3 regions of the Gordonia polyisoprenivorans genome follow, and region 2 is predicted to be linked to each of the others. Evidence: riboswitches for the same ligand, from Rfam matches in the RefSeq annotation. Region 2 holds a riboswitch; each other region holds the start of a gene.
The links. A riboswitch is a leader RNA that binds a small molecule or an ion and turns the genes downstream of it on or off. The one in region 2 is predicted to bind cobalamin.
Positions count from the first base shown of each region.

Region 1 (9,697 bases), 200 kb from region 2:
CGTCCGATTTGTCGCGGAGGTCGGTGCGCGGAATCGGTAACGGGGGCGGCGTCTTCGCCGATAGTCGCGTCATGAGTTGTGGCAGAGGCGAAGTGCCGTCGACGGGAGTGGGTAGATGGTGGGAGGTGTTCGGGTGGGCGCGAAGTGGCGTCACCGATCGGTCCGGTCGGTGAGCGCCAGGGCGCTCACCGTGGTGCTGGCCGCGGTGAGTGTCGGGGTGTTGTCGGTCATCGGCCAGGGCGTCGCGCAGGCGGCACCTCCGGCGCAGACCTGGTGGATCAACTCATGCGGCATGCCGACGCAAAGCCCTGGCGGACCACCTGATTCGGTCAAAGTGCGCGCCTGGACGCGACCGCAGAACACCAAGACCGTCGTCCTGCTCGACGGTCTGCGGGCCACCGACGACCTCAGCGGGTGGGAACACAACACGCACATCCAGGATCTCGCCGACCGCGGCGTCAATGTCGTTGAGCCGGTGGGGGGTTACGAGAGCTTCTACACGAACTGGGACACACCGGACAATTTCAGCCGGCAAAGCTACACCTACGAGTGGGGATGTGTGATCAGTCGGAGCCTGGTCGCCGCGATGGACGCGCACGGGTTGCGCGGGCCCTCGGGCCACTACGCGATCATGGGGATCTCGATGAGCGGTAGCTCGGCGTTGATCACCGCCGCCGACGATCACCGCGACTTCGATGCGGCCGGGTCGCTGTCGGGTCTGCTGAACACCACCGCCCCCGGCGTCCGTGAAGCGATCCGGGTCGCGATGATCTTTCCCGCCATCGACGGGGGCACCCCGGCGATGAACGTCGACGCCATGTGGGGCCCGCCGTGGTCGACCCGCTGGCTCGACAACGATCCGCTGGTGCAGATCGGCAAGATGCGTGGACTGCGACTTTTCCTCTACACCGGCAGCGGCATCCCGGGCTACACCGCGACCGCGGGCGCTGTCCTGACCGATCCGGCACTAATTGTCGAGGGGGTGCCGCTGGAGGTGCTCTCCTCGGCGCTGACGCACACCTTCGACGTGCAGGCGATGATCAACGGGGTGCCCGTCATGACCGACTTCCCGGTCTCGGGCATGCACGACTGGCCCTACTGGCAGGACGCGGTCAACAACGCCTTCGCGAGAGGGTTCTTCCATGCGTGACCCCAACGGCACGGATCATCGCTACCGGTCGAAGCCGTGGACCCTGGTCGGGGTGGGGTGTTTCGGACTGGTGTTGTTCGTCGCCGGCTGCGCCCAGTCCGATGAGGGCACCACCGTCAACGCATCGAGGACGTCGGCGCCGGTGAGTTCGGTGACGTCGACGAGCCCGGTGTCGGCCACCGCAGGGCCGGCATCGACCGCCGCATCGACGCAGGCGCCGCCTCCGACGCCGGTGACCCTGCCCAGCGCGGGCACCGTCGAGACGGTGGCGCCGCCGCCGACCTCTGCGCGCACCGCCTTCCTGAACTCGCTGCGCGCGAAGGGGATCGACATGGACGCCGACACCGCGGTGTCGCTCGGGTCGTCGGTCTGCCGGGTTCGCAAGACCGGCGGCGACAACGCGGCGCGCACGTTCGCGGCGCCGGTGATGAAGCAGGCCATGGGTACCGAGCCCTCCGACGCGCAGGTCGCGGCGCTGGTCGACTCCTCGGGCGGGCTCTGCTGATCGAGAAGGGGTATCGGAGCGGGTGTCCGGTGGGCGGTCGTTGGGTCCGCACCGCCGCCCGTGGTAGCCTCGCTATCGTGATCAGCACCGTGCGCGCCTATTGGCGTTTCTTTATCGAGGCTCCGGGTGAGCCTGCGATAAAGCGCTGATCGCGCCGCACGCCACATCCCGGAGCCCCGAGCAGTGACCACCAGGTCACTGCTCTTGTCATGTCAGGGGCTTTCCGGCGACCACGATGCGGGCGGGCCCAGCCGACAACCAGGGCCCACAACCCCGCGAAAGGCATACCAGTGACCACCCTCGGAGATCTCTCCCGAACTCCCGCCGACCGCTCTCTCTCGGCCGAATCGACCTCGGACCGCCGGATCCGCTCGTTCCGGTCGATCCCGTCGCCGGACACCATTCGCAGCGAACTGCCGCTGACCGCGCGCCGGGCCCTTGCGGTTCAACGCGACCGCGACGAGATCGCGGCCATCCTCTCCGGCGCCGACGACCGGCTGCTCGTCGTCGTCGGCCCGTGCTCGGTGCACGACCCGATCGCCGCCCTCGACTACGCGCGCCGGTTGGCGCCGCTGGCCCAGCAGTACTCCGAGCGGCTCAAGATCGTCATGCGGGTGTACTTCGAGAAGCCCCGCACCACCGTCGGATGGAAGGGCCTGATCAACGACCCGGGCATGGACGAGACCTTCGATGTCGAGCGCGGCCTTCGGACGGCGCGGTCGTTGCTCCTCGACATCATCGACCTCGGGCTGCCGGTGGGATGTGAGTTCCTCGAACCGACCAGCCCGCAGTACATCGCCGACGCGGTCGCCTGGGGTGCGATCGGGGCCCGCACCACCGAATCCCAGGTGCACCGCCAGCTCGCCTCGGGGCTGTCGATGCCGATCGGCTTCAAGAACGGCACCGACGGCAACGTGCAGGTGGCGATCGACGGCGTGAAAGCCGCTGCGGCATCGCACGTCTTCTTCGGAGTCGACGACTTCGGACACGGCGCGCTGGTGGAGTCGGCGGGCAACTCCGACTGTCACATCATCCTGCGCGGTGGCACCGCCGGACCCAATTACGACGACGACTCCGTCGCCGACGCCGTTGCGGCATTGCAACGTTCGGGTCTGACGCCGCGGGTGATGATCGACGCAAGCCACGCCAACTCCGGGAAGGACCACCTCCGCCAGGCCGAGGTCGCCACACAGATCGCGGCATCGATCCGGGCGCGTCGAGAAGCCGGCGACCCGGTGCACGTGAGCGGCGTCATGCTCGAGAGCTTCCTCGAAGCCGGTGCGCAGTCTCCCGATGCCGATCCGCTCGTCTACGGCAAGTCGGTGACCGACAAATGCATGGATTGGGAAGTCAGCGCCGCGGTGCTCGCCGAATTGGCGCGTGGCTGAACCATTTCGACGCGGCACTGCCGATCTGCCGCCCCCGTTCTGCTCACAGCAGAAGGCGGCCGGTACCGCTCGGGTGCCGTCGTAGGATCGACTCCATGATCGAGCAGCGATCGAAGGCCGACACCTCCGGAGCCCGGTCGCCGGCACCGGTGGAACCGTTGTTCCGTGAGGTGACCGGCAAGGTTCTGCGTCGCCATCGCCATGACCGGGCCGAGCGTCTCGTCGAGACCGCCCGCCGGGCCGGCGTCTCGAGCCAGTATCTCTCCGAACTCGAGCGCGGCCGCAAGGACGCGTCGAGCGAACTGCTCGGCGCCGTGGCCGGGGCACTCGGCCTGTCACTGCTCGACCTCACCCGCGAGGTCGCGGTGGAGTTGGCCCGGTCGACGAGCATCCCGGTGCTCGGTTCGGTGCCGGCGCGGGACGGCGATCGATCGATCGCTCGTCCGCAGAACGCCTCTCGATCACCGCTCGCGCTGGCCGCCTGAGCCTCCCGGGCCGTCACCGGCGGGTGAGTACGGCGCGCTCGTCGATGATGTGGTCGGCGATGCCGTAGTCGACGATCTCGGATGCGCGCAGGACCCGATCCCGGTCGGTGTCGTGGCGCAGCGTTTCGACGTCGTTGCCGGTGTGACGGCTCAATGCGCGTTCGATCTCCTCGCGGGTCCGCAGGATCTCCTCGGCGGCGAGGATCAGGTCGGGAATCGTGCCGCGACCCTGTCCCGACGGCTGGTGCAGCAGCACCCGTGCGTGCGGCAGCACTGCCCGGCGTCCCGGCCGGCCCGCCGCCAGCAGCAGTGCGGTCGACGAGAGTGCCTGTCCCACACAGGTGGTCGCGATGGGTGCGTGACAGTACTGCATGGTGTCGTAGAGCGCGAAGGTGGCCATCACCGATCCGCCGGGTGAGTTGATGTAGAGGTCGATCGGCGCCTCCGGATTGTCGGAGTCGAGGTGGAGCAGTTGCGCGATGAGCGCGTTGGCGACGCCGTCGTCGAGTTCGGTGCCCAGGTAGAGGATTCGGTCGTCGAGCAATCTGCTGTAGACGTCCATGACGCGTTCGCCCTGCGGCGTTCGGCTGATCACGTTGGGAATCGTGTAGGTGCTCATCGGGTCACCCCGAATCCGGCCGGTGTGGCCGCGGCCGGGCGCAGCTGCGCCACCGAGTCGACGATGTGATCGACGAAGCCGTACGCAAGCGCCTCCTCCGCGGTGAACACGTGATCGCGCAGCGAGTCGGCGAACACCCGCTCACGGGTCTGGCCCGTCCGCTCGGCGATGACACCGAGAACGGTGTCACGGACATGGCGCAGGTCGTCGGCCTGCAACTCGATATCGGGGGCGTACCCGCCGATCCCCGCAGATCCCTGGTGCAGCAACACCTTTGCGTGCGGCAAGATGTACCGTTTTCCGCGGGTACCGCAGCAGAGCAAGAATTGCCCGGCGCTGTAGGCCATTCCGAGGTTGACCGTCACCACGTCGTTCGGGACGATCCGCATCGTGTCCATGATGGCGAGCATCGCGGGCACCGAGCCGCCCGGAGAGTTGATCCACAGGCCGATGTCGGCGACCGGATCCTGTGCCGACAGCATCACCAACTGTGCGCACAGCGCGCTGCCGATCTCGTCGTCGAGCGCCGAATCGAGCATCAGGATGCGTTGGTTCAGCAGGCTCTCGGCGGTGCGTTTGCGGAGGGGCGGGGAAGTTTTGTGTTCGCTCATGCGTCCAGCGTGTCGAGGCGGCCCGGACGGTGCCAGTCGGTGCTGCTGTGCGCGGAATCGCGCGGCGCACAGCAGATGTGGTGCGGGCACAGTTGCTCTGATGGTCTGCTCAGAGCACCTCGACCTCGGGGCGTCCGGCCGGAATGGTCACCACTGCGCGGGTGTGGAGCCGGGCGTCGGCGGTGCTGACGGTCGGGCAGACCCGGAACCGCGCCTCCCACCGGTCGTGGGTGATCGTGTTCAGGACGTATCCGCGTTGGGCGTTGCCGAATCGTACGTGGGGTGAGGCGGCCTTGAGTTGTCGATCGGACTCGTCACTGTCGGCACCGTCGCCGCCGGAGCTGATGGATGTGCCCGCCAACTCGACACCGACCGTGGGCGCAGGTCGGGTGTAGATGGATCGCAACTCCGACACCACATTCCGGTGGATGTCGCCGACGATCGACACGAGATTGGCGGTTCGGCGTTCGCGGGCGCCCTCGAGGACACGGGCCCGCGACGCCTCGTACCCGCTCCATCCGTCCATGCTCACCGCGCGGACCCCGTCACGCTCGCGCGCGAGGTCGGCGATCGTCGTCTGGTGGGCCAGGACGTTCCATCGGCTGCCGGACGCGGCGAGACCGTCGAGAATCCACCGCTCCTGGGCTGCGCCGGTGATGGTGCGGTGCGGGTCGGCGGTGGCCGCGTTCTGCCCGGTGTCGTTGTCGCCGTTGACCTGATCGCTGCGGTGAGTACGCGTGTCGAGGACGCTGAACTGAGCAAGATCGCCGAACGTGAAGCGACGATAGGCACGAAATCCGCGCCCGGGCGGGGCGAGCCGAACGGCGGTGTTCTCCCACCAGGCGCGCATGCCCGCAGCCCGGCGGAGCAGGAACTGCGGTAGGGGTTGGTCGTCCTCGGGAATGTCGGCGGCCCAGTTGTTGTCGACCTCGTGGTCATCGAAGATCGTGATGAACGGGCTCATCCGATGCGCCGCTTGCAGGTTCGGGTCGAGTTTGTACAGGGCATAGCGTTCGCGGTAGTCGTCGAGGTCACGGCATTCGCGATACGCCGACGCCGGCACCACCGCGGTATCGCGTGCACCGCCGCCCATCGGGATCGGCTTCTCGTAGATGTAGTCGCCCAGATGAAACACCACGTCGGGGGCCTCGCGGGCCATGTCACCGAACGCCGGGTAGTGGCCGTCGGCCCAGGCCTGACAGGAGGCGAGGGCGAATGACATTGCGCCGGTGGGAGTTCCGGTGCGTTGCGCGGTGCGGGTCCGGCCGACCTCGGAGACTTCACCGAGCGCGCGGAATCGGTAGAAGTAGTCGGTACCCGGCGTCAGGCCGCGGACGTCGACGTGCACGCTGTGCCCGGTGTTCGGGCCGGCGCGGGTCACCCCGCGCGCCACGACGATCCGCATCCGTTCGTCGCGGGCCACTTCCCAGCCGACATCGTGGGTGTCTCGGCCCATACCCGCCCCGGGTGCGAGGGGGTCGGTCGCCAGCCTGGTCCACAGGATGACAGCGTCGGGGAGCGGGTCGCCGGAGGCGATTCCCAGGGTGAACGGGTGGCCGGCACCTCGGACTCGTGGAGCGGAGGCGGCGTCGGTGGCGAACAGGGTGGGGGCGGTGGCCAGCCCGGCGGACAGCGCGGTCCAGGTGAGGAATCGACGGCGGGTCGTGCCGGCGCGCAGCACCTTGTCCGGGGTGACACGTAGCGGAGCGTGGTTGGGGGAGCGCATGCGTCGAGGCGATCACCGCACGGTGTCGTCACGGACGACGACCGGCCACGAGTCGGTGATGCGGGAGTGAAGACCTGGGCGACGCCTCGGCGAGATGCCTGCTACGCTCAGCGCGCGTCGGTTCCGACCGGGCCACACGGGCCGGTCGGTGAAAAGGGAATCTGGTGAGAATCCAGAGCTGCCCCGCAGCGGTGACGGAAACGACAGCGGCTCCTCGCACTGGACTTCACGGTCCGGGAAGCGGCCGCGGGTAGGTGGCATCTCGGTGCCGGGTCCGAAGTCCGAAGACTTGCCGCCGTGGCCATGGGCAACCGTGGTCGACACTTGCCTCGCGGGATATGGCCGGTGCGCCGATCTGTCGTGCGCGGCTGTCTTCCGCCCGACGAGAGACCGTGCCACAGTGGATGATCACACCTCTCCGCAGGCCACCCCGGCCGCGCCGACCTGGACGCGTGTCGGCGTGTTCGCGGCGCTCGGTGTGCTCGCGCTGTTCGTGGTCGCGTGGGCCGGTGTGGCGTTCGGTACCGCCGACGTCGGTGGTACCGACGTGCCGCGCTTCGTGTGGGCCGCGCTGACCGGCGGCCCGATCTCCGCCGACGACGCCGCCGCGTACTGGATCGTCATCGATTCCCGGGTACCACGCGTGATCACCGGAGCGGTGGTGGGTGCCGGGTTGTCGGTCGTCGGAGTGGTCGTGCAGGCGATGGTGCGCAACCCGCTCGCCGACCCCTACGTCCTCGGTATCTCGTCCGGCGCATCGGTGGGGGCCACGAGCGTGGTGCTCTTCGGCGTCCTGTCGGGCATCGGGCTCTACGCCATGCCGGTCGCCGCCTTCGCCGGAGCTCTGCTCGCCACCCTCATCGTGTTCGGGATGGCCTCCGGCGCAGGCGGATTGACACCGTTACGCCTCGTGTTGACCGGCACCGCGGTGGGCTACGGCTTCTCGGCGCTGACCACCGTGCTGGTGTTTCTCGCACCCACCGGCGACGCCGCGCGCAGCGTGATGTTCTGGCTCCTGGGCAGTCTGGCCGCGGCCAGCTGGTATTCGGCGGTCCTCGTGGGCGTCGTGACCGTCGGCGGGGTGATCGCGGTGGCGAGCCTGGCGCGCTCGCTCAATGCGCTCGCCATGGGTGACGAGGTCGCCGCATCCCTCGGATTGTCGGCGTCGCGGTTCCGCGTCATGGCATTCGCGTTGTCGGCGTTGATGACCGGCGTGATGGTGTCGGTGTGCGGGGCGATCGGCTTCGTCGGGCTCGTCGTTCCCCACGTCGCGCGGTTACTCGTCGGCGCCGACCATCGCCGACTCGTGGTGATCGCTCCGCTGATCGGCGCGGTGTTCCTCGTCGCGGCAGATCTCGTCGCCCGAACCGCCGTGCCGCCGCAGGAACTGCCGCTGGGCGCGATCACCGCCGCCGTCGGGGTGCCGATGTTCCTGATCCTCATGCACCGCCGGCGCAGCGTGGTCGATCGATGAAACGGGTTGACGGCCACCGGAGGTCGGGAACATGACCACAGCGGGGTATCACGGGGTCGGCGTCGACATCGGTTCGGTGACGCTGCTGCGTGAGGTGACCTTCACCGCCGCGCCGGGGAGTTTTCTCGGCGTGATCGGACCCAACGGCAGCGGGAAATCGACACTGCTGCGTTGTCTGTATCGCGCCCAGCGCCCCACCGTCGGCCACGTCGAGGTCGACGGCGTCGACGTCACCGCGATCTCGATGCGCGACAACGCCCGTCAGGTCGCCGCGCTCACCCAGAGTTCCACGCTGGACTTCGATTTCACCGCAGCCGAGGTGATCGCCAGCGGTCGGTTCCCGCATCGGTCGATCGCGCGGACATCCCGGGCGAGGGACGCCGCGGCGGTCGAGGAGGCCATGGGTGTCGCCGGAGTCGGCCATCTCGCCGACCGCGTCTTCACCTCGCTGTCCGGGGGTGAGGCGCAACGGGTGCTGATCGCGCGGGTACTCGCCCAGCAGCCGCGGGTGATGGTGCTCGACGAGCCGACCAACCATCTCGATGTGCGACACCAGTTCTCGGTGCTGGCCGCAGCCCGGGACTCCGGCGTCACCGTGGTCGCGGCGCTGCACGATCTGAACATCGCCGCCCAGTTCTGCGACACGCTGCTCGCCCTCGTCGACGGTCGCGTCGTCGGGACCGGCACTCCCGAGCAGGTGCTCGTCCCCGCGAATCTGCGCGCCTGGTTCGACATCGACGCCCACATCGTCCGGCATCCCCGACTCGACGTCCCCCAGATCCTCTTCGATGAAAGGCAACCATGAGAAGACTCCCACTGCTCGCGCTGGTCTGCGCGGCGCTGCTGGCACTCGCCGGATGCGGCGCCGATGTGGCGTCGCCGTCACAGACGTCCGCCGGGGCCTCGGTGACCGTCGCCAACTGTGGTGCGCCACTGACGGTTCCCGGCGTACCGGCCCGCGTGCTCACCAACGACACCGGCATCACCGAGTTCATGTTCGCCCTCGGTCTCGCCGATCGGATGGTCGGCTACACGACCTACGCGGGCAAGGAACGTGACATCGCGTCCTCGCCGTGGAAGTCGGACTTCGCGACGACCAAGAACCTCGGCGACGCCTTCACCCGAGAGGTCATCGCGGCCGCACAGCCCGACTTCGTGTTCGCCGGATGGAACTACGGATTCAAGGAGTCCACAGGAGTCACCCCGGACTGGATCCGCACGATCGGTGCGGTCCCGTACCAGCTGACCGAGGCGTGCCGGCAGGCCGGCAGCACCGCGCGCGGCATCATGCGGCCCTTCGATGCGCTCTATGCCGACATGAGCAATCTCGGTGAGATCTTCGGCGTGCAACGCCGCGCCGGTGACCTGGTGTCGCAGTACAAGTCGCAGGTCGTCGAGGCCGGGCGCGGAGCCCCGCAGGCCGGCTCCCGGGCCAAGGTGTTCCTCTTCGACAGCGCCGACCCGAGCCCGTTCACCTCCGGGCGCAACGCAGCTCCGGATCAGATCATCGACGAGGCCGGCGGCACCAACGTATTCGGCGATCTCAACGACTCCTGGACCACCACGTCGTGGGAGGCCGCAGCGCAGCGCAACCCCGACGTCATCGTCATCGTCGATTACGGTGCCGGAGAGCAGAACACGGTCGACGCCAAGATCCGCCAACTCGAATCACAGCCGCTGATGGCCAACACCACCGCCGTGCGGGAGCGGCATTTCATCTCGTTCCCGTACGCCGCACT
Region 1 is NZ_CP072203.1:2,535,736-2,545,432, forward strand. Features, by position in the region: gene J6U32_RS11410 (alpha/beta hydrolase) at 116-1,150, shown strand; gene J6U32_RS11415 (hypothetical protein) at 1,143-1,655, shown strand; gene J6U32_RS11420 (3-deoxy-7-phosphoheptulonate synthase) at 1,946-3,043, shown strand; gene J6U32_RS11425 (helix-turn-helix domain-containing protein) at 3,139-3,528, shown strand; gene J6U32_RS11430 (ClpP family protease) at 3,542-4,147, opposite strand; gene J6U32_RS11435 (ClpP family protease) at 4,144-4,758, opposite strand; gene J6U32_RS11440 (alkaline phosphatase D family protein) at 4,868-6,484, opposite strand; cobalamin riboswitch at 6,586-6,795, shown strand; gene J6U32_RS11445 (FecCD family ABC transporter permease) at 6,885-7,958, shown strand; gene J6U32_RS11450 (ABC transporter ATP-binding protein) at 7,990-8,763, shown strand; gene J6U32_RS11455 (ABC transporter substrate-binding protein) at 8,760-9,697, shown strand, end outside.
Region 1: another riboswitch for cobalamin. It lies ahead of J6U32_RS11445 (FecCD family ABC transporter permease); the one in region 2 lies ahead of metE (5-methyltetrahydropteroyltriglutamate--homocysteine S-methyltransferase).

Region 2 (9,697 bases):
TCCTCGGCCGGGCGAACCGATGAGGTCTCGATGTCGGCGATGCCCGATTTACTCCGGCGCAATATACGATCGCGCGGTCGCCGAATCGGTTGTGGGGGTCCACTATTTACCTGCCGGTGGGCCGGACGTGCGCTACGCCGTCGGCTCACCGGCAGCCATGATCTCACCGTCACGAGGAGTATGTCGATGGCCACGGATTCGGCTCCGGCCGCCGCCCCCCAGGGACGCCGCAAGCGCGTCCATCCGGTCGATCAGGTACCACCGTTCGGCAAACTCGTCACCCTCGGGTTCCAGCACGTGGTCGCCTTCTACGCCGGCGCCGTCCTCGTCCCACTGCTGATCGCGAACGCCATCGGGCTCGACGATCAGGCGCTCACCATGCTCATCACCGCCGACCTGTTCACCTGCGGCATCGCCTCGCTGCTGCAGGCGGTCGGCATCTGGAAGATCGGTGTTCGGCTCCCGCTGCTGCAGGGCATCACCTTCGCGACGCTCGCCCCGGTCATCAAGATCGCCAACGATCACGGTGGTGGTCGGGTCGGCCTGCTGACGGTGTACGGCGCGGTGATCTCGGCCGGCGTGTTCACCTTCCTGATCGCACCGTTCTTCGCCAAGCTGATCCGCTTCTTCCCGCCGGTGGTCACCGGCACCGTCATCACGATCATCGGCATCAGCCTGATCCCGGTCGGTGCGGGCGATGCGGTGACCGACCCCAACAGCGCGACCGGCGCACACGATGCGGGCAACGGCCGGTGGGTCGTCTACTGCATCTGCACCATCGTCCTGATCGTGCTGATGCAGCGATTCTTCCGTGGCTTCTGGGCGACCATCTCGATCCTGCTCGGCCTCGGCGTGATGACCTTCGTCGCATGGTGTTTCGGCGACGCCCACTTCGACCGGGTCGCCGAGGCGAGCTGGGTCGGCTTCACCCCGCCGTTCGCCTTCGGATGGCCCCGATTCGATCTCATCGCGATCGTGTCGCTGATCGTGGTACTCATGGTCACCGCGGTGGAGTCGACGGGGTCGGTCTTCGCGACCGGGGAGATCGTTGGCAAACGGATCCGCAAGGAGGACATCGCCGCCACCGTCCGGGCCGACGGCATCGCCACCATCATCGGCGGCAGCTTCAACTCCTTCCCGTACACGGCGTTCTCCGAGAACGTCGGCCTGGTTCGGATGACCGGGGTCAAGAGCCGGTTCGTCGTGGCCTGCGCCGGCGGCATCATGATCATCCTGGGCGTCCTGCCCAAGACCGCGAACATCGTCGGGTCCATCCCCTCCCCGGTTCTCGGCGGCGCCGCACTCATCATGTTCGCGACGGTCGCGATCGTCGGCATCCAGACGCTGACGACCGTCGACTTCACCGACCACCGCAACCTGTCGATCGCCGCGACCTCCATCGCCGTGGCCCTCTACGTCCAGTTCTCACAGTCGTCGGCCCCGACAACCATCTTGGACAAGGGGGCGGAGGTCAAGGTCCCGGAATTGCCCGGCGTCGACATCGCCGTTCCGGGCATCCTGCAGATCCCCTTCTCCACCGGCATCACCATGGGTGCGATCACCGCGATCCTGATGAACATCCTGTTCTTCCACATCGGCAGCAAGGGACCGGCCGTCGCCGGGGGCGGCTCAATCACGCTCGACGAGGTGAACACGATGAGCAGGGAGAAGTTCCGCGAGACCTTCGGCGAGGTCGTTCAGGGCGTCGACTGGGTTCTCGACAGGGCTTGGGAGCAGCGGCCTTTCGACGATGTCCACGATCTGCGCAGCGCCTTCCAGGAGGCGATGCTCACCGGCAGCGACACCCAACAGCTCGACCTCATCCAGGCCTTCCCCGACCTCGGCGCCGAGGACGAGGAAACCGGCGAGCTGATCGCGGTCGACCACAAGGGTCTGTCGCACCTCGAGGAGACCGAGCACGAGAACGTCGTGAATCTCGCTGCCGCCTATCGGGAGCACTTCGGGTTCCCGTTGGTGATCTGCGCCCGCGAGACCGAGCGTTACGACCGCGTGCTGCGCAACGGCTGGTCCCGCATGGACAACTCGGAGACCTCCGAGAAGTCGTTCGCGCTCATCGAGATCGCCAAGATCGTCAACTATCGCTTCGACGATCTGGTTGCCGATGCCAACCCGCTGACGTCGGTGCGATTCGGCCGTCAGCCCGAACTCTCCTAGGCTGATCGGCGTGCGACGAGTCGACTGGCGCGGGTTGCCCAGTTTCAACGAGCTGACCGAACGGCAGGCCATCGGCACGCTCTACGAGTGTTGTAGTTCGTCGATCTGGGCGCTGCGTGTGGCCAAGGCCCGACCCTTCTCCGACGACGAGGCATTGCTCTCCTATGCCGATCTCATCCTGGCCGAGCTCACCGATGCCGACCTCGACGAGGCCCTGGCCGGTCACCCCCGGATCGGCGACCGCCCGGACAACGCGTCCTCCACGCGTGAGCAGTCCGGGGTGACCGGCGCCGATCCGGCGGTGTTGGTCGAACTCAAGGAGCTCAACAAGGCCTACGACGAGAAGTTCGGGCACGTGTACCTTGTCTTCGCCAATGGGCGGCCGGCGGCGGAGTTGCTGGCCATCCTCAAGGAGCGGATGCGCAACGACCCGGCGACCGAGCGGAGGGTGCTGCGGATGGAGTTGGCCAAGATCAACCGAAGTCGACTGCAGCGCATGCTCACCCCGGCGATCGAGTATGTTGACGACTGAGAATCGCAGGCGATCCACGAGGAGCGAACCACCGAGATGACCGGTCTGTCCACCCATGTCCTCGACGCGGTCTCCGGTGCACCCGCGGTGGGCGTCGTGGTCTCCCTGCAGGATGCCGCGGGCGGCGAAGTCGCCTCCGGCGTCACCGATTCCGACGGTCGCATCGCGCAGGTGAACAGCGACCCGCTCGTGCCCGGCATCTACCATCTGGTGTTCGACACCGGAGAGTGGTTCGCCGACAACGACATCCGGGGATTCTATCCGGAGGTCGACATCTGCTTCACCGTCGACGATCCCGAACGGCATCACCACGTCCCGCTGCTGCTGAGCCCGTACTCGTACTCCACCTATCGCGGTAGCTGACCGGGCGCGCACACCGGTATTCGGGGATATCCTCTATGCTCGGCGGTGCAGTTGGTTCGCCGCCCCGTCTGTCGTGGCCTCCGATGTCGTGGGGCCCCGCGTCCGGGTCCGGCGTCGTAAGAGGGAATCCGGTGCGAATCCGGAACTGTCCCGCAGCGGTATGTCGGAACGACCGCCGTCATCGAGCACTGGACGCATGCGTCCGGGAAGCGACGGCCACTAGGACCGCGACCTGATGGTCGCCCGCCGACGAGTCCGAAGACCTGCCTGCTGTACCGGCCGCGCCGCGGCCGGTGGCTCGTCGCCTCGTGGAATGGGCGCAGGTCGAAGCGAGTGCCAGGTGATGCGCGGATGCCGTGCACGTTCTCTCCGGCGTCCCTTCGGCACGCCCTGCAACGGCGGCGGACCGTCGGAAACCATTGCAGGAGTGCACCACCCATGTCCCAACGGACGACCCCGTTTTCCGCCACCGTGCTCGGCACACCACGCATCGGGCCACACCGTGAGCTCAAGCGCGCGATCGAGAGCTACTGGGCCGGGCGCATCGACGCCGCCGGCCTCGAGACCGTGGCCGCCGGGCTGCGGCGCGACACCATCGCGGCGCTCACGGCGGCCGGCCTCGACTCGATTCCGGTCAACACCTTCTCCTACTACGATCAGATGCTCGACACCGCCGTGCTGCTCGGCGCCCTGCCCGAGCGGGTCGCACACATCACCGATCCCCTCGACCGCTACTTCGCAGCGGCCCGCGGCACCGCCGACGTCACACCGCTGGAGATGACCAAGTGGTTCGACACCAACTACCACTACCTCGTGCCCGAGATCGGTGACGCCACCGCCTTCTCCCTGCACCCGGAGAAGGTTCTCGCCGAGGTGGCCGAGGCGCAGGCCGCCGGCGTGACCGCACGCCCGGTCGTCATCGGGCCGATCACCTTCCTCGCGTTGTCGAAATCCGCCCACGACACCGCAGACGAGGGCTCTCCGCTTGATCGCGTCAACGAGCTGCTGCCGCTGTATCTCGACCTGCTGGCCCGTCTCGCCGCGGCCGGGGTCGAGTGGGTACAGATCGACGAACCGATCCTGGTCACCGATGCCGCAGACCGCCTCCCCGCGCTGGCCGGATCGGTGTACTCGACCCTCGCGCAAGCGAACTCACGACCGGCACTCTGCGTCGCCACGTACTTCGGCGACGCCCGCGACAGTGTGCGCGCCCTCGCGCGCACCGGTATCGAGGCGGTGGCCGTCGATCTGATCGAGGGCTCGGTCGAAACGGTGGTCGGCGTTCCCGAACTGGCCGACATGCTCGTGGTGGCCGGCGTGGTCAACGGGCGCAACATCTGGCGAACCGATCTCGAGAAAGCGCTTGCCACCCTGGGCACCCTGCTCGGGTCGGCGGGGTCGTTGGCGGTGTCCACCTCGTGCTCGACGCTGCACGTGCCGTATTCCGTCGAACCCGAAACCGAACTCGACGACAACCTGCGCGGTTGGCTGGCCTTTGCGGCCGAGAAGTACCGCGAGGTCGCGATCCTGTCGGAGGCGCTGCGCCACGGTCGGCCGTCTCAGGCCGACGCGTTCGATGCCGCTGCCGCGGCACTGGCCACCCGCGAATCCGATCCGCGCGTGCACGATCCGGCGGTGCGTGAGCGTCTGGCCGCCCTCACCGACGCCGCACGCACGCGCGGCGATGCCTCGGCCCGCGCGGCTGCGCAGACCGAGCGGCTGAATCTCCCGCCGTTGCCCACCACGACCATCGGCTCCTACCCACAGACCTCGGCGATCCGACTGGCGCGCGCCGCGCTGCGCTCCGGTGGGATCGACGACGCCGAGTACGTCCGTCGGATGCGGGCGGAGATCGCCGATGTGGTTGCGCTGCAGGAGGAGATCGGGCTCGATGTGCTCGTCCACGGCGAACCCGAACGCAACGACATGGTGCAGTATTTCGCCGAGCAGCTCGACGGCTTCTTCGCCACCGCCCACGCCTGGGTGCAGTCCTACGGGACTCGGTGCGTGCGTCCGCCGATCCTGTTCGGCGACGTGTCCCGCCCGGCGCCGATGACCGTCGACTGGATCGCCTACGCCCAGTCGCTGACCGGCAAGCCGGTCAAGGGCATGCTCACCGGACCCGTCACGATTCTCGCGTGGTCGTTCGTGCGTGACGATCAGCCCCTGTCGGACTCGGCCGACCAGATCGCCCTCGCGATCCGGGACGAGACGATCGATCTCGAGCGGATCGGCATCGGCATCATCCAGGTCGACGAGCCGGCCCTCCGTGAGCTGCTCCCGCTGCGCGACGCCGACAAACCCGCGTACCTGGACTGGGCGGTGCGGGCATTCCGCCTGGCCACCTCGGGTGTCGACGACGCCACGCAGGTCCACACCCATCTGTGCTACTCGGAGTTCGGCGAGGTCATCGGTGCGATCGCCGAACTCGACGCCGATGTCACCTCGATCGAGGCGGCACGGTCGAGCATGGAGGTCCTCGCCGACCTCAATGCCATCGGATTCGCCAACGGCGTCGGGCCGGGTGTATATGACATCCACTCACCGCGTGTCCCCGACGTCACCGAGATCGAATCGTCGTTGCGCGCGGCGCTCGATGCCGTCGGGCCGCAGCGCCTGTGGGTGAATCCGGACTGTGGCCTGAAGACTCGCGGCACCACCGAGGTGACCGCGGCGCTGACGAATCTGGTCTCGGCGGCCAAAACCACTCGCGCACTGGCCAACTGAGCACGACAATCAGCTGAGCCGATTGCGGAGCGGGAGAGCTCGGGTGCGCGCCCCGGGTGCGCTCCGCAGTCGGTCGGCAGATGCCGTACCGACCAGTGTGAGGTCGCTTGTCGGCCGCGAGCAATCCCGCGGCGGCGAGTGCGATCGATCCCGTGCAGACACTGGTCACGTACTGCGCGGAACGCCCGAGGTTAGGAGAGCTCTCTGCGAAGAATGGCGGCGCCCTGGGCGAGCGCGACCATCTTCTGCCGTGCGACACCACGAGCAAGCGGCGCCATGCCGCAGTTCCCGCTGGCGTAGAGCTTGTCCTTGTCGACGAAGGGGAGTGCTTTGCGCAGTGTCGCTGCGACTTCCTCCGGCGTCTCGATGGTGTCGCTGGCCACGTCGATCGCTCCCAGCATGACCGTCTTGCCACGGAGTAGTTCGATTACCTCGACAGGAACCCGCGAGTTGTGACTCTCCAGGGACACGATGTCGATCGATGATTGTTGCAACAGTGGAAACGACTCTTCGTACTGGCGCCATTCGGGCCCCAGCGTTGCCTTCCAGTCGGTGTTGGCCTTGATGCCGTAGCCGTAACAGATGTGGACGGCGGTTTGGCAGCTCAGTCCTTCGGTGGCCCGCTCGAGTGCCGCGATGCCCCAGTCCAGTTCGTCGAAGAACACGTTGAATGCGGGCTCGTCGATCTGGATGATGTCGACGCCGGCCGCCTGCAGATCCGTTGCTTCTTGGTTCAGGATGGTCGCGAACTCCCACGCGAGCTGCTCGCGGCTCCGGTAGTGGTCGTCGTAGAGGGTGTCGATCATTGTCATCGGGCCGGGGAGGGCCCATTTGATCGGCTGATCGGTTTCGGCGCGAAGACGCTTCGCATCCTCTGCGAAGACCGACTCTTCGCGACTCACCGCGCCGACAACCGTCGGGACGCTCGCGTCATAGCGGTCACGAATGCGCACGGTCTCGCGGCGGTCGAAATCGACGCCACCGAGGTGCTCGATGAACGTGGTCACGAAGTGCTGACGTGTCTGTTCACCATCGCTGATGATGTCGAGCCCGGCCCGACTCTGATCGTGTGCCGCGAGCGTCTGGGCGTCGAGCTTCCCCTGCCGCAGTTCGTCGCCGTGTAACTTCCACGGGGACCAGAGCTTCTCCGGCTCGGAGAGCCACGCGGGCTTGGGCAGGCTGCCGACGATCGTGGCGGGCAGAAGTGTATTCATCTCGGATACCTCAGTTCTCGCGCCGATCAGGCCGATTGCTTTGTCGCCCAACGAGCAAGGACATCGCCGTACGGTTTCATGAGCCTCACCTCGGTGAATTTTCCCTGGGTGGCCGCGAGCTGGGTGCGTTCGACCCGGTCGTAAGTCACCTGCGGGAGTGAGTAGTTGCCGTAGTCGAGACTCGGCCGGTACACCTGCGCCGCCGCGGTGTTCGCGCTGTAGATCTCGGGACGGTAGATCTTCTGGAACGTCTCCATCGTCGCGACCGTTCCCGCGAGCGCGATGAACGAGTAGTCGTTGAGCAGGTCACCGCGGTGGTAGAAGGCCAGCGGCGCAACGGAACCCGGAGGCATGAAGTAGCGGACCGTGAGCCCCATCTTGCCAAAGTAGTCATCGGTGAGCGACAGCGCGTCCGACACATACTCCACCCCTAGAATGGGGTGATGGTTCGTGAGGCGGGTGTAGGTCCGCGACGTCGAGACGCTGATGCAGATGACCGGCGGCTGGGAGAACCGTTGGCGGTACTCGTCCGATTCGAGGAAGCGCTGAAAGACCTGCCCGTGCAGATCGCCGAAGTCGCTGGGGATACCTGTCGCCTGGTGCCCGGGGAGCCGAACGCTGAAGTCGTAGTCGCGAATGTAGGAGGAGAAGTTGTTTCCGACGATGCCCTTGGTACGGGTTCCCGTGGCGGTCTCGACGATGTCCACGTCGAGCACCTCGATCACCGGAAATGCGGCGTCGTCCCCTACCGAGGCGAGATGTAGGTCCACCGAGACGATGTCGAGTTCGAGTTCGTAGCGGTCACCGCGCGGATTGTCCCAGTGGAGCAGTTCATTGACCCTGGTGTTCATCATCGTCACGGCATTGCGAAGATTCTGCTCACGGTCGTCGCCGCGTGCGAGATTCGCGAAGTTCGTCGTTCCACGTGAGCTGCTCGACGGGGTGTAGCCCTCGTCGAAGCGCGTCGTGCCGATGCTGAAGACACATTCGTTTGTCATGTTGATCAGATGCCCCATCCACTTGCGCGGCGTTCGACGACGACAGGCGTCACCGCACGATTCACTGTCTGAGTTTCGCGGCACTTCGATCTGACTTCCCATGATCGAGGCCTATCGGCGCGACCGATGGCACATGGGAGCCAGTGGCCCGAAGTGGCGTTGACAGCAGTGTATGAAGGCGCCTCTCCATAGCCTAATTACACGTAGCGATACCTGGCGATAGGAATCAGCTATGTCAGCAGATCGACTCCGAAGCTCGAGACCACATCGCGCATCTCCGCCACGAATCGCTCGGCTTGGGCGGTCAACGAGACCGACGCATGTCCGATCCAGCCGATCTCGATGCGCTCGTCCACCTCGAGCGGCACAGCGACTATCGACGGGTCCAGATCGTCGGAGATGATGCCGGTCGAGATGGTGTACCCGCCGAGACCGATCATCAGGTTGAAGATGGTTGCTCGGTCGCTCACGCGGATGTCTTGCTTGGATGAACGCGTGGAGAGGATCTCTTCGGCGAGATAGAACGAGTTGTTCCCACCCTGGTCGAACGTGAGCCGCGGGAGGTCGTCGAGATCCTTCAGCGTGACACTTGCCTTGCCTGCGAGGTGGTTCGTGCGGGCGATGAAAATGTGCGGTGTCGTGAAGAACAGCGGCGTAAAGGTCAGCCCCGCTTCGCGGAGCAGCTTGTTGATCACGTTTGCGTTGAAACCGTTGCGATAGAGCACGCCGACTTCACTCCGCAGAGTGCGGACATCTTCGATGATGTCCCAAGTCCGGGTCTCGCGAAGGCTGAACGCGTATTCGGCGGCCTCAGAGGCTTTCACCATGCGAGCAAAGGCATCGACGACGAAGGAGTAGTGCTGAGTGGAAACGGCGAGGAGTCGGCGCGAGGGGCCGCGCCCGAGGTACCGCTGTTCCAGTAGTTCCGCTTGCTCGACGACCTGGCGCGCGTAGCTGAGGAACTCCGCCCCGTCGTCGGTGAGGGTGACTCCCCGGTTCGAGCGGACGAACAGTGAACGTTCGAGCCGGCTTTCGAGGTCCTTGAGCGCGGCGGACATGGTCGGTTGAGCCACATAGAGCATGTCCGCCGCGGCACTGATCGATCCCTCCGCTGCCACCTCCACGAAGTAGCGCAACTGCTGCAGCGTGATTCCACGCAGCGCCCCTGCGGCGTGCCGTGCCATATCAGAAGACTAACGAACCGCCGTGGAGATCCGAAGTCCACACGGTCTCCACCAGACCCAGGTCGGTTCGCTTCGGCGCCACAGTTCTTCATCTGATCAACAGCCCACTCGCCTTCTACGTGCGCACGTCGACCGATGGTGACCGACCGGGGCCCGAGGCGTCCACCCACGCCGGGCGCCTGTCGCGTGTCCTGCACCCCGTACTCGTAACGCTCGCAGCACAACTGGCCTCCGACGACCCCCGCCGCCAGGGGGTGGACACCCCACCCTCGCCCGGTCCCCGCCTCTCCGGCGTCCGCCGCCTGACAGGCCACAACACGAGGAGACACCATGAACTCCCCGCGCCCTGCTTGCCTGCCTCAGTGAGCGCCCGCGAGGTGCCCACTGAGGCGCTCGAGCCGCTCGGCACTGTCGGGGTTCAACCCGATGATGTTGGCGCTCTTACCCTTTGCCGCGTACTTGGTGACGACGGCGTCGAGTGCCGCGACGGTGGACGCATCCCAG
Region 2 is NZ_CP072203.1:2,737,330-2,747,026, reverse strand. Features, by position in the region: gene J6U32_RS12360 (solute carrier family 23 protein) at 187-2,175, shown strand; gene uraD (2-oxo-4-hydroxy-4-carboxy-5-ureidoimidazoline decarboxylase) at 2,186-2,707, shown strand; gene uraH (hydroxyisourate hydrolase) at 2,744-3,070, shown strand; cobalamin riboswitch at 3,174-3,340, shown strand; gene metE (5-methyltetrahydropteroyltriglutamate--homocysteine S-methyltransferase) at 3,509-5,797, shown strand; gene J6U32_RS12340 (methionine synthase) at 5,989-7,011, opposite strand; gene J6U32_RS12335 (putative oxygenase MesX) at 7,038-8,009, opposite strand; gene J6U32_RS12330 (LysR family transcriptional regulator) at 8,240-9,193, opposite strand; gene J6U32_RS12325 (SulP family inorganic anion transporter) at 9,553-9,697, opposite strand, start outside.

Region 3 (9,697 bases), 2.3 Mb from region 2:
CAGGGTTCCCGACGACACGAGCTTGCCGAGCGGGAGACCGTACCCGTCGGATGCGGCGACGCCGACCATCAGCCAGGCCACCACCGCCCACACCGGCGTCGCGCGCGAGACGAAGAGGTGCGCGCGATAGACGGTGGCGTCGATGATGCCGTCGGAATCCGGTCGCGACCCGGCGACCACGAACGCCAATGCTCCCAAACACAGCGCGGCAAGGGTGGCGCCGACGAAGTATCCGGCCACATCGAGTACCGCGGTGGTCAGACCCGGGTACGGATCGCCGCGCTCGATGTGGCGGGTCGGACCCGACACCAGCGCGTAGAGGACCACGACCAGCAATCCGGCGGCAAGTACCGCGCCCACCCAGCGCACCGCGGCGACGTTCGATCGTCGTGCCGTCCCCACAGACGCAGCGCCGGCGGCCACCGGATTGTCGGTGGAAACAGCGGTCCCGGCGGGCGAGGTTCCGGCAGGCGCCGTGTCGACGGTCGCGGCAACGTCGGTCGAGGTTGGCGGCACGCCGGGATCGGCGTGGGCATCGTCAGGGGCGGTCACAACAATGTCTCCTAGCAACGCCGCTGCGAGACGGCATCGTCGTCAGTCTACGACGCGGCGTAGGCGAACCGACCACGCTGCCGAGGCCCGCATCGGCGTCACGTGACGAGAACCACCCGGGACCAACGTCCCACCGGCCCCTACCGCTCAGATGCTCCTCAGATTCCTGCCAGTACCCTGAACACCGGCATGGCGGTCCTCCGGTCCTGCGCAGACCGACCGGAGCCCGACACCGATGCCGGAGAACCCGTGGACCAGGGAGACAAAAAGTGGCAGACAAACGCCGGAAGCCGATCGTCGATCCGCGAGCCGCCGAACGGCGCCGTTCGCTCTTCATGAAGATCGGGGCGGGTGTTGCGATCGTCGTCATCGCCGTCATCGTCGCCGTCGCGGTGATCCTCACCAACAAGTCCTCCACAGGTGACGCGACCGCGCCGTCGGTCGCGACCAACAGCTCGTTCCGCGTCACCACCGCACCCAAGGGCACCACCCCGCCGGTGACCGTGCAGATCTACGAGGACTTCCAGTGCCCGGTCTGCAAGCAGTTCGAGCAGGTCTACAGAGACGCGCTGACGCAGGTGCGCAGCAATCCCAAGGTCGCCACCGATTATCAGCCGGTGGCCATCCTCGACCGGATGTCGAGCACCAATTACTCCACCCGCGCAGCCAATGCATCGGCGTGTGTGGCCGAGGCGACCAAGGGCGCCGACAACTTCGCCATCTGGCTCAAGTTCCACACCATCCTGTACGCGAATCAGCCCGAGGAGAACGGATCCGGTCTGACCGACGATCAGCTCGCTGATTTCGCCAACCAAGCGGGCGCACCCAACGTCAAGGAGTGCATCTCCGACGGCCAGTTCAAGAACTGGGTCGGTCAGGAGACCACGGCCTCCCAGGTCCAAGGAACACCGACGGTGAAGATCAACGGTCAGGATTTCAACATCCAGCTGGGGCCCGATGCCTTCCTCGCCCAGATCAATCAGGCCGCCGGCACCGCACAGTAATCCACCCCGAGACGAAGCGACCAGCAATGAGCAGCACCACCTCTCCTTCCGGCACCACCCCGGACCCTGAGGCACCGGCGGTCGAACCGCCCGACGACGAGCTGATCGCCGCGGACGTGATCACCGATGACCGGCCGTGGTGGCTTCAGCGCCCCGACGTGTCCACCGCGACCGGCATCGTGACCCTGATTCTCGGTGTCCTCGGGTTCATCTCGGCGGCGACGCTGACGATCGAGCGCATCGAACTGCTCATCAACCCGGAGTACGTGCCGAGTTGCAGCATCAATCCGGTGCTGTCCTGTGGCTCGGTGATGGTGACCGAGCAGGCTCGTGTCTTCGGGTTCCCCAATCCGCTGATCGGTATCGCCGCCTTCTCGGTGATCATCGTGACCGGCGTGCTCACCATCGCCCGCGTCTGGCTGCCGCGGTGGTATTGGGCGGGTCAAACACTCGGGCTCGCCCTGGGTTTCGTCTTCGTCAACTGGCTCGCCTTCCAGAGCATCTACCGGATCAACGCGCTGTGCCCTTACTGCATGGTGGTGTGGACGCTGACGCCGATTCTGTTGATCCTCAGCGCCGGAAGGCTTTTCGGTGACTCGCCACGAGCCCACGACCTTCGCGGCTGGCTGTGGGTGCTGTTGCCGCTGTGGTACGCGATCATCATCGTCGCGATCGGTGTGCACTTCTGGGATTACTGGTCGACGCTGATCTGAGACGTTCTGTCTCCTCCGAGGTGGATGGTCACCGAGGTTCGGAGGGGTCCGGACCAGCCGGTGCTCCAGCCGCGCCAGTTTCCAATAGGCGATGGCGATACCCCACGCGACGATGAACATGATCACGATCGCGATGCCCGCGGTGTTCAGATCGAAACCACTGATCCAGTTGGTGATCGGGTCATCCCAGCCGAGATCGTCGTGCAGCACGCTGACCAGTTCGATGGTCCCGATGAGCAACGCCACCGCGATCGACAGGCCGGTGATGGTCAGGTTGTAGTAGATCTTGCGTGCGGGATGGGCGAACGCCCAGTCGTAGGCCACGGTCATGAACATGCCGTCGAGGGTGTCCATCAGACTCATCCCGCTCGCGAACAGCAGGGGCAGAACGAGAATCGCATACCAGGGCAATCCCGCGACAGCGCCGGTACCGGCGAGTGCGAGCAGAGCCACCTCCGTCGCGGTATCGAAGCCGAGTCCGAACAACACACCCACGGGATACATCTGGAATGGATGCCGGATGCGGCGCATCACCGGCCCGAGGAGTCGTGCGAGAAAGCCCCGGCCGTCGAGTGCCTCGTCGAGTTGCTCCTCGTCGAAACTACCGCGGCGCAGTGAGCGGAACACCCGCCAGATACCGATGAGCGCAACGATGTTGATCAGCGCGATCAGATACAGGAACGAGCCGGACGCGATCGTGCTGATGGTGCCCAGCGCATGCCGGGCGGGCGAATCGTCGTCGGCGAGCGCCGAGACCGCGTGGGCGCCGGCGACCACGAGTATCGCCATCACGAAGACGATCGTGGAATGCCCCATGGCGAACCAGAATCCGACCGATTTCGGGCGTTTGCCGTCATTCATCAGTTTGCGGGTGGTGTTGTCGATCGCGGCGATGTGATCGGCGTCGAATGCGTGCCGCAGACCGAAGGTGTAGGCCGTGACGGCGAGACCCACACTGAAGACCTGCTTACCAAGGCTGTAGTGGTGCGGCACGATGACCATGAACAGCACACCGAAAGCCACGGCGTGCATCGCCGCGATGACGCCGAGTTGTACTGCGGCGTGGACCCAGTCGGTCCGGGTCCATCTGGTGCTACCGGCCGAGCCGATCTGGCCGGCGGCCGAGGATGCAGAATTCACGTGAGAGCCTTTGGATTACGCGTCCGGACAAGGTGACGTGGGCCAGGGTCTGGCTGACCGTGCCCGTTCGGCACGGATGACAGTGGCGCGACCGCACCGGATTTCCACCGGTTTCCTGGATTCCCACGCGCTGACGAAGGACGCTACTCCCTCGGCGGTGAAATCAATCGACGAGGCGTCTCGCAGACCGGGGAATTCCCGACGGGAACTCACGACCCCGGGGGCATCACCACACGACAAATCCGACGGTGGTGACCTGCGCGTCGGAATCGCTGAACTGCACGGTCAGCGTCAGTGTCCACGCACCGGCGACGGGAACCGACGCCGCAACGCTGTGCCAGCGGGCCGACCCGGGCGAGCCCGTGTCCGTTGTGTCCGATTGGGCCGGAACGAATCTCAGCGCCAACGACGGAATCCCCGCCGACTCCGAGGACAATGTGGCGCGCAGCGACCGGGCCCGGATCGGCGTCCCGTGACCGTCATCGAGGGTCACGTCCACCACGGTGGCGCCGCGGCGCGTTGTCGATACCGACACCTGTGCCGAGCCGTCGTCGAGAGGGGCCACCACCTGCACCGGCGGACCGTATGTGGTGCGCGCGGGCGGTTCGGTGACCAAGACGGAGGTGACGACGAGGACAGCGATGCCGCATGCCATCTCGAGCGGCACCGAACGCCGAAGACGGCTGAGGCCGAGGCGACGACGCGCGTATGCCGCCAGGCCGAGCATCGACAGTACGAGAGCCGATTTGACGAGTAGCACGACACCGTAGGTGGTGTCCCACAGCGCTTGCACCGGCCAGATCTGCCGCCACGCCTGGAATTCCCCGGAGAGCACCAGGACGACCACCATGGCGAACGCCCACCTCGACCACCGGTGCAACACGGCAGGTGTCAGCAGCTCAGGCGTCGGCGGTTCGGATTCCGGGGATTCAGGTGTCGCCGATTTGGACGCCACCGCGGCTGGGTTCCGGGAGTGCTTGTAAGACAATATGATCAGCACCATCGAGAGCAGCCCGCCGAGCCACAGCATCATTGCCACCACGTGCAGGGTGGTGACCGGCACGGCCAGCCATGCCAGATCCCCCACCGACGCATGGCCGTCGGCGGCGATGGTGACGGCGACACCCAGCCCGCAGGCCCCGATCAGCGCTGCACCCCACGCATGTGGAACTCGCCGGCGCGCGGCCGCGAACAGCACCGGCCCGAGCACCACGACCAGGGCCGCTCTGATGAGCACCACCCTCGTATCGCCACCGTCGAGGCCGGAGGAGAGGGCCGAGCCCGAGAAAGCCTGGCTCACAACGACATCTGCCTTTTCGGCGGCCCGGACGAGAACCGTCCCCGCACAGGCCAGCACCGCCAGAACCCAACTCGACGCCACCGCCCGTCGGAATCGTTTGAGCGCCAACGTTCTCGGATACAGCATCAGCGACACCACCGCGAGACCCACAGCGCCCACCAGGCCCGCGTAGAGCAGCACCTGCGATGCGCGATCGAGTGCGGCGACCGAGGCGGCGACCGGCGGTGCCACCGGGGCGGGCGCTCCGGGGTCGGCCCGCACGCCGAACACGATGGACCCGGTGACCACGTGGGTGTCGGCGGAGATGACTCGCCAGGTGGCCGAATAACTTCCGGCAGGCAGATCGGGGCGCACCGGGATGACCAGGGCGTTGCCGGCCGAGATCAGATGTGGTGAGCCGGTGTCGACGCGATCGCCCTGTGCCGAGATGACACGCGCGGGATCGGCTCCCACACTGATGTTCTCGTCGAAGGTCAACACCACCTGTGACGGCGAGATGGCGACTCGCGAGTCGCCGGCGGGCACGCTGGAGACCAGGGTGGCATGTGCGCCGGCCAGGCCGGGAGTGGCCATCACCAACGCACATACCACCCCGGTGAACACCAGGAGCGCTCTGCGCCAACTCAATTCGATGAACGCCCCTTGCGAATCAGCGCGAGGTTGGCTACCCCGACCAGCAGGGCGATGATCGCGATGACCAATCCGGCGATACCCGGCCATGACGGTGACGAAGTCGAGTCATTCGACATCGACTGATCGGTCGTGTGTCCACCGGATGCGGCGGCGAGGGAGAGCACGGGCGCCGGATGCTCGGGCTCGGCGTGACCGGAGACCGCTTTCTCGTTCCAGTTCACGACGGTGCCGTCACTGTAGGTCTGCTGGGCGGGCAACGAGAGCGTCGCCTTGTCGGGTAGCGGTCCCGCCGACACGCTGAACGTGTCGAAGCTCCCGGGCGCGATGGCTGCCTGCGGGGTCTGCGCCTTCCAGATTACCTGGGAGACATACTGGGTGATCTCGTTGCCGTCGTCGTCCTTCTGCGGCGTGGGCAGGCTCTTCTTGACCACCTGCACCGTCCATCCCGGCTTGGGTTGCGTCGACACCGAGATGATCGGGGTGTCGTCCGGGAAGGTCACCGCCAGTTCCGTGGTCGACGCGGTGTCGGATTCGGTGGGCACCCGGAAGGTCAACACGCCGTATCCGCCCTCGGTGGCGTCGATTCCCGACACCTTCACGTGCGCCGACGCCGTCCCGGAGAGGCCGATCATCAGCGCCACCACAGTTCCCGCCACGGCGAGCACCAACGCCGCTCGTCTTCTCACCATCGATATCCTCGTTCTCTCGTAGTTTCACTATTCCGGTGGCGATTGCACCGGGGTCTCACCTCAGGACGGCGAATGCCACGCCCATCCCGGTTGCCATCAGCACCTCACCCCACGGGCGCGCGGGTCCACGGATCAGCGCGTAGAACCACCACAGTGCGGCGGCGAAATAGGCTGCCGCACAAAGCGCGGCGAGCACCGCGACGCCGGTCGGCTGCGCCCAGCCCGCGGTACCCGGCACGCCCATAGCGCTCATCGAGCCCATACCGGGCATCGAACCCATGCCAGGCATCGAACCCTGGGCCGAGTTCGCCTCCGCCGAAGCGGAATTCACCGTCGCCGGCACCGACATCAGCACCGACATCACCACCATCGACGCCATCATGGCCGCGTCGTAGGACCCCACCAGCAGGTGACGCCGCGTCGCATCGGCGTCGACGACCACGCGATGAGCAAAGAACAGGGCGCCACCGCTGAACACGAGAACCGACACGATCGGTGCCACCTGCGCGCCCCACGGCCAGACCATGGCGATCATCGCGACGGCCATCAGGACGTGCAGAATTCCGGCAAATCGGGTCAGTGGGGTCGGCGAGTGCCAGGCACGCATGAGGTAGATCACCGCGCACAGCGTGAACACGCCGGTGATCGCCACGGTTGCGGCCAGTTCGCCACCCGCCTCTCGTCAGTCAGATGTAGTCGAGCCGCAAGAGTGGTCGGATGCCGGTGCACAAAGGTTCCCGGGATCGATGAACTTCTTTCCCGAAATGTGTTCGGGTGCGCAGGGCGTGGTCGGTGCGGTCAGTGCTCCGCCGCGAGCGCCGCACCGATCCGCCGCGCCATCATCATGATCGTGGCGTGCGGTCCGCTGCGGCCCGGGCTCGGCAGGATCGAGCCGTCCACCACCCGTAGTCCCCGCACGCCGACCACCCCGCCCAGCCAGTCGGTGCGGACGCCCATTGGCAGGCTGCCGAAGGCGTGCTGCGAACTGCGGATCACCGGATCGACCGAGATCGAATCGGGCTCCACCACGTCGTCGAACTCGGCGGACGCCAACATGTCCACCACGTCCGACGCCGTGGCCCACAACGGGGCGGTCGCCGACTCGTCGAGGTCGTCGAACCGTATGCGTACTGAACCTTCCGACGCCGACGTGAGCCGCGCGGGGCCCGCCTGGAGCATCCCGCAGACCCCCATGGCCTGCGAGCCGCCGGCCGATCCGGTCACATACCGCTCGAAATTGTCGGAGTAGCAGCGGATCTCGATACCGTCGCCGGTGTGCACCACGGTCGGCAGGAGTGGCCGCAGATCGTCGGGCGAACGCCTGCGGTATCCGACGAGCACCTCACGGTGTTCGCCGGCGACGAGTACGCCGGAGGGCCCGATCACTTCCGGGATCGAGCGCAGCAGGATGCCTGCGGTACCGAGCGTTCCGGCGCACAGGATCACCTCGGCGCAGGCGATGTCGGCGTCGGTGCCCCCCGACCCCGTGCCCCCCGACCCCGTGACCCGCAGGCCCGTCGCCCGGCGTCCCGCCATCAGGATCTCCTGTACCCGAATACCGGTTCTCACAACGAGATTCGGACGTGCGAGAGCCGGGCGGAGAAATGCCTCCGCGGAGGTCGTGCGCAGTCGGTGGGCGTTGGTGCCCAGCACTGCATTGTTGCCCAGCACTGCGTTGTCGCCCTGCAGTTCGTTGTTGCCCAGCACTCGGTTGAGACCGATGATCGGCCACCGGTCGGTGACATCGCGGACCGGTACCCGCGTCGACCAGAATCGCTCGAAGGCGCGGGCGGCCGGCCCAAGATCGTCCTCGCCGAACGGATGCACCGACATCGGGCCGTCGGTCTCGTCGAGTTCGCGGTAGGCCCTTTCGACGTCGTCGACGCCCCAGCCGGTGGGCCACCCCGCGAAATCATCGCGATGCCAGCGCAAGAAATATCCACCGTTGATCGCCGAGGACCCGCCCAGCCCGCGCCCGCGGACCACGGTCTGGCCGGGCGGCGCGTCGTGGACGGTCACGAAGCCCGACGACGCGCTGATCGGCAGTGTCCGGAGATCGCGAACCGTGGCATCGGGCCAGCCGCTCCCCTGCTCGAGCAGGAGTACCGATCGGGTGCCGTCGCGGCTCAATGTGTCGGCCAGTACCGACCCGGCGCTGCCGGCGCCGACGATGACGACGTCTGCGCGTCGGGGAAGCTCACCCGCCACCGACGTCTCGTCCACCGGCGTCTCTATCACCTTGGTTCGGCGGTCAGCGCGTGACGACAGGTCGAAGCGCGCCGAGATCACGTTGACGCACAACGCCTTCCCACAGCCCCACACCGTAGGCGAGATCGTCGAGACGGCGACAGATCAGATAGGCGACGGGGCCGATCGCGGGCCCTTGCGTGGTGTCGGCGAGGACAGCGCGCACCCATTCGATGAGACCCTCGGCGATGGCGACCTCGATGACGAGTATCCGAAATCGCTTGGAGATCAACGCCAACAGGACTGCAACCGGCCAATAATGTCGACAGATCGCACCGGCCGCCTGCAGTAGTCCGTATCCGGCCGCGCGGCCAGTCATCTGCGCGGCGGCCACCGGCGCGTCCGGCAGGTCACCGAGTCGCGTCCGCAATCGATGGGCCACGCGGGCCAGCACGAGAAAAGCGAGAACGAGTCCGAACTTCGTCCGCGACAACAGCGCCGCGACCGCCAGCGCCATCGACGCCGTCATCACCATCGGTGCGGCGAGCGTGCCGTGCCGCTGAGCCAGGAACGCCGCCCCGGTGCCGTAGTACCGGCGACGGGACAACACCTGCCGGAGATTGGTGCGGTGGTCGTGGGCCACCCGGGCCACCGGGTCGTAGCGCATCCGCCAGCCCGCCTCGTGCAGTCGCCAGCACAGGTCGACGTCCTCGGCCACCCGGAGATTCTCGTCGAATCCGCAAAAAGCACTGCGCCGCACGATCATTGCCGCACTGGGCACATATGGTACGGGCGTACCGGGAACCACGGCAGCCTCGGTGGGCCCCATGTCGAGTGAGGAGTGACCGTTCTCGTAGCGCTCGGCCATCGACTGGCGTTCACCGCGTCGGGCCGACAAGCCGACGATCCGGGGAGCGGCCAGCGCAACCAGCGGATCGGAGAAGTGCGCCAGCAGCATCACCAGCCAGTCCGGCTCGGGAACGACGTCGGAGTCGAGGAAGGCCACGAAGTCGGTTGTCGCAGCCGCAGCCCCGGCGTTGCGGGCTGCGGCCGGGCCGCGATTGGACTCGAATCGGATGACCTGCACCAGCGGCCCCTGCGCGACGAGGGGCACCGCCGAGCCGTCATCGACCACGATGACCCGGGTACCGGCCACCGCGTCGAGGAGCCGGTCGACGCCGGATTGGTTGTCGCGCACCGGGATCACCACGGTGACGTCGTCGGGCTTGGGCCCCGACATGGGCCGCGGATGAGCGATGCCCGTCTCGAGCAGCGTCCGCGAGAGCGTGCGCGTGGCGGTGTTGCACACCTCGATGCGGCCGTCTGCGGAGGTGAGACCGAGCGCGGTGTCGCTGAGCCGGAGCATGCGCGTCGGCGACCCACCGACGAGATAGCGCAGGTCGCCGCGACGTGCGCACCGCAGATCGATCTGGATCTGGAAACCGTCCGGCAATCCGGAGTCACTCGGGGCGGGCGTCT
Region 3 is NZ_CP072203.1:4,989,484-4,999,180, forward strand. Features, by position in the region: gene J6U32_RS22345 (cytochrome c oxidase assembly protein) at 1-552, opposite strand, end outside; gene J6U32_RS22350 (DsbA family protein) at 822-1,556, shown strand; gene J6U32_RS22355 (vitamin K epoxide reductase family protein) at 1,583-2,269, shown strand; partial or broken gene J6U32_RS27565 (HoxN/HupN/NixA family nickel/cobalt transporter) at 2,420-3,301, opposite strand; cobalamin riboswitch at 3,433-3,571, opposite strand; gene J6U32_RS22360 (copper resistance CopC/CopD family protein) at 3,636-5,336, opposite strand; gene J6U32_RS22365 (YcnI family copper-binding membrane protein) at 5,333-6,031, opposite strand; gene J6U32_RS22370 (DUF5134 domain-containing protein) at 6,087-6,683, opposite strand; gene mftG (mycofactocin system GMC family oxidoreductase MftG) at 6,830-8,254, opposite strand; gene mftF (mycofactocin biosynthesis glycosyltransferase MftF) at 8,283-9,697, opposite strand, start outside.
Region 3: another riboswitch for cobalamin. It lies ahead of J6U32_RS27565 (HoxN/HupN/NixA family nickel/cobalt transporter); the one in region 2 lies ahead of metE (5-methyltetrahydropteroyltriglutamate--homocysteine S-methyltransferase).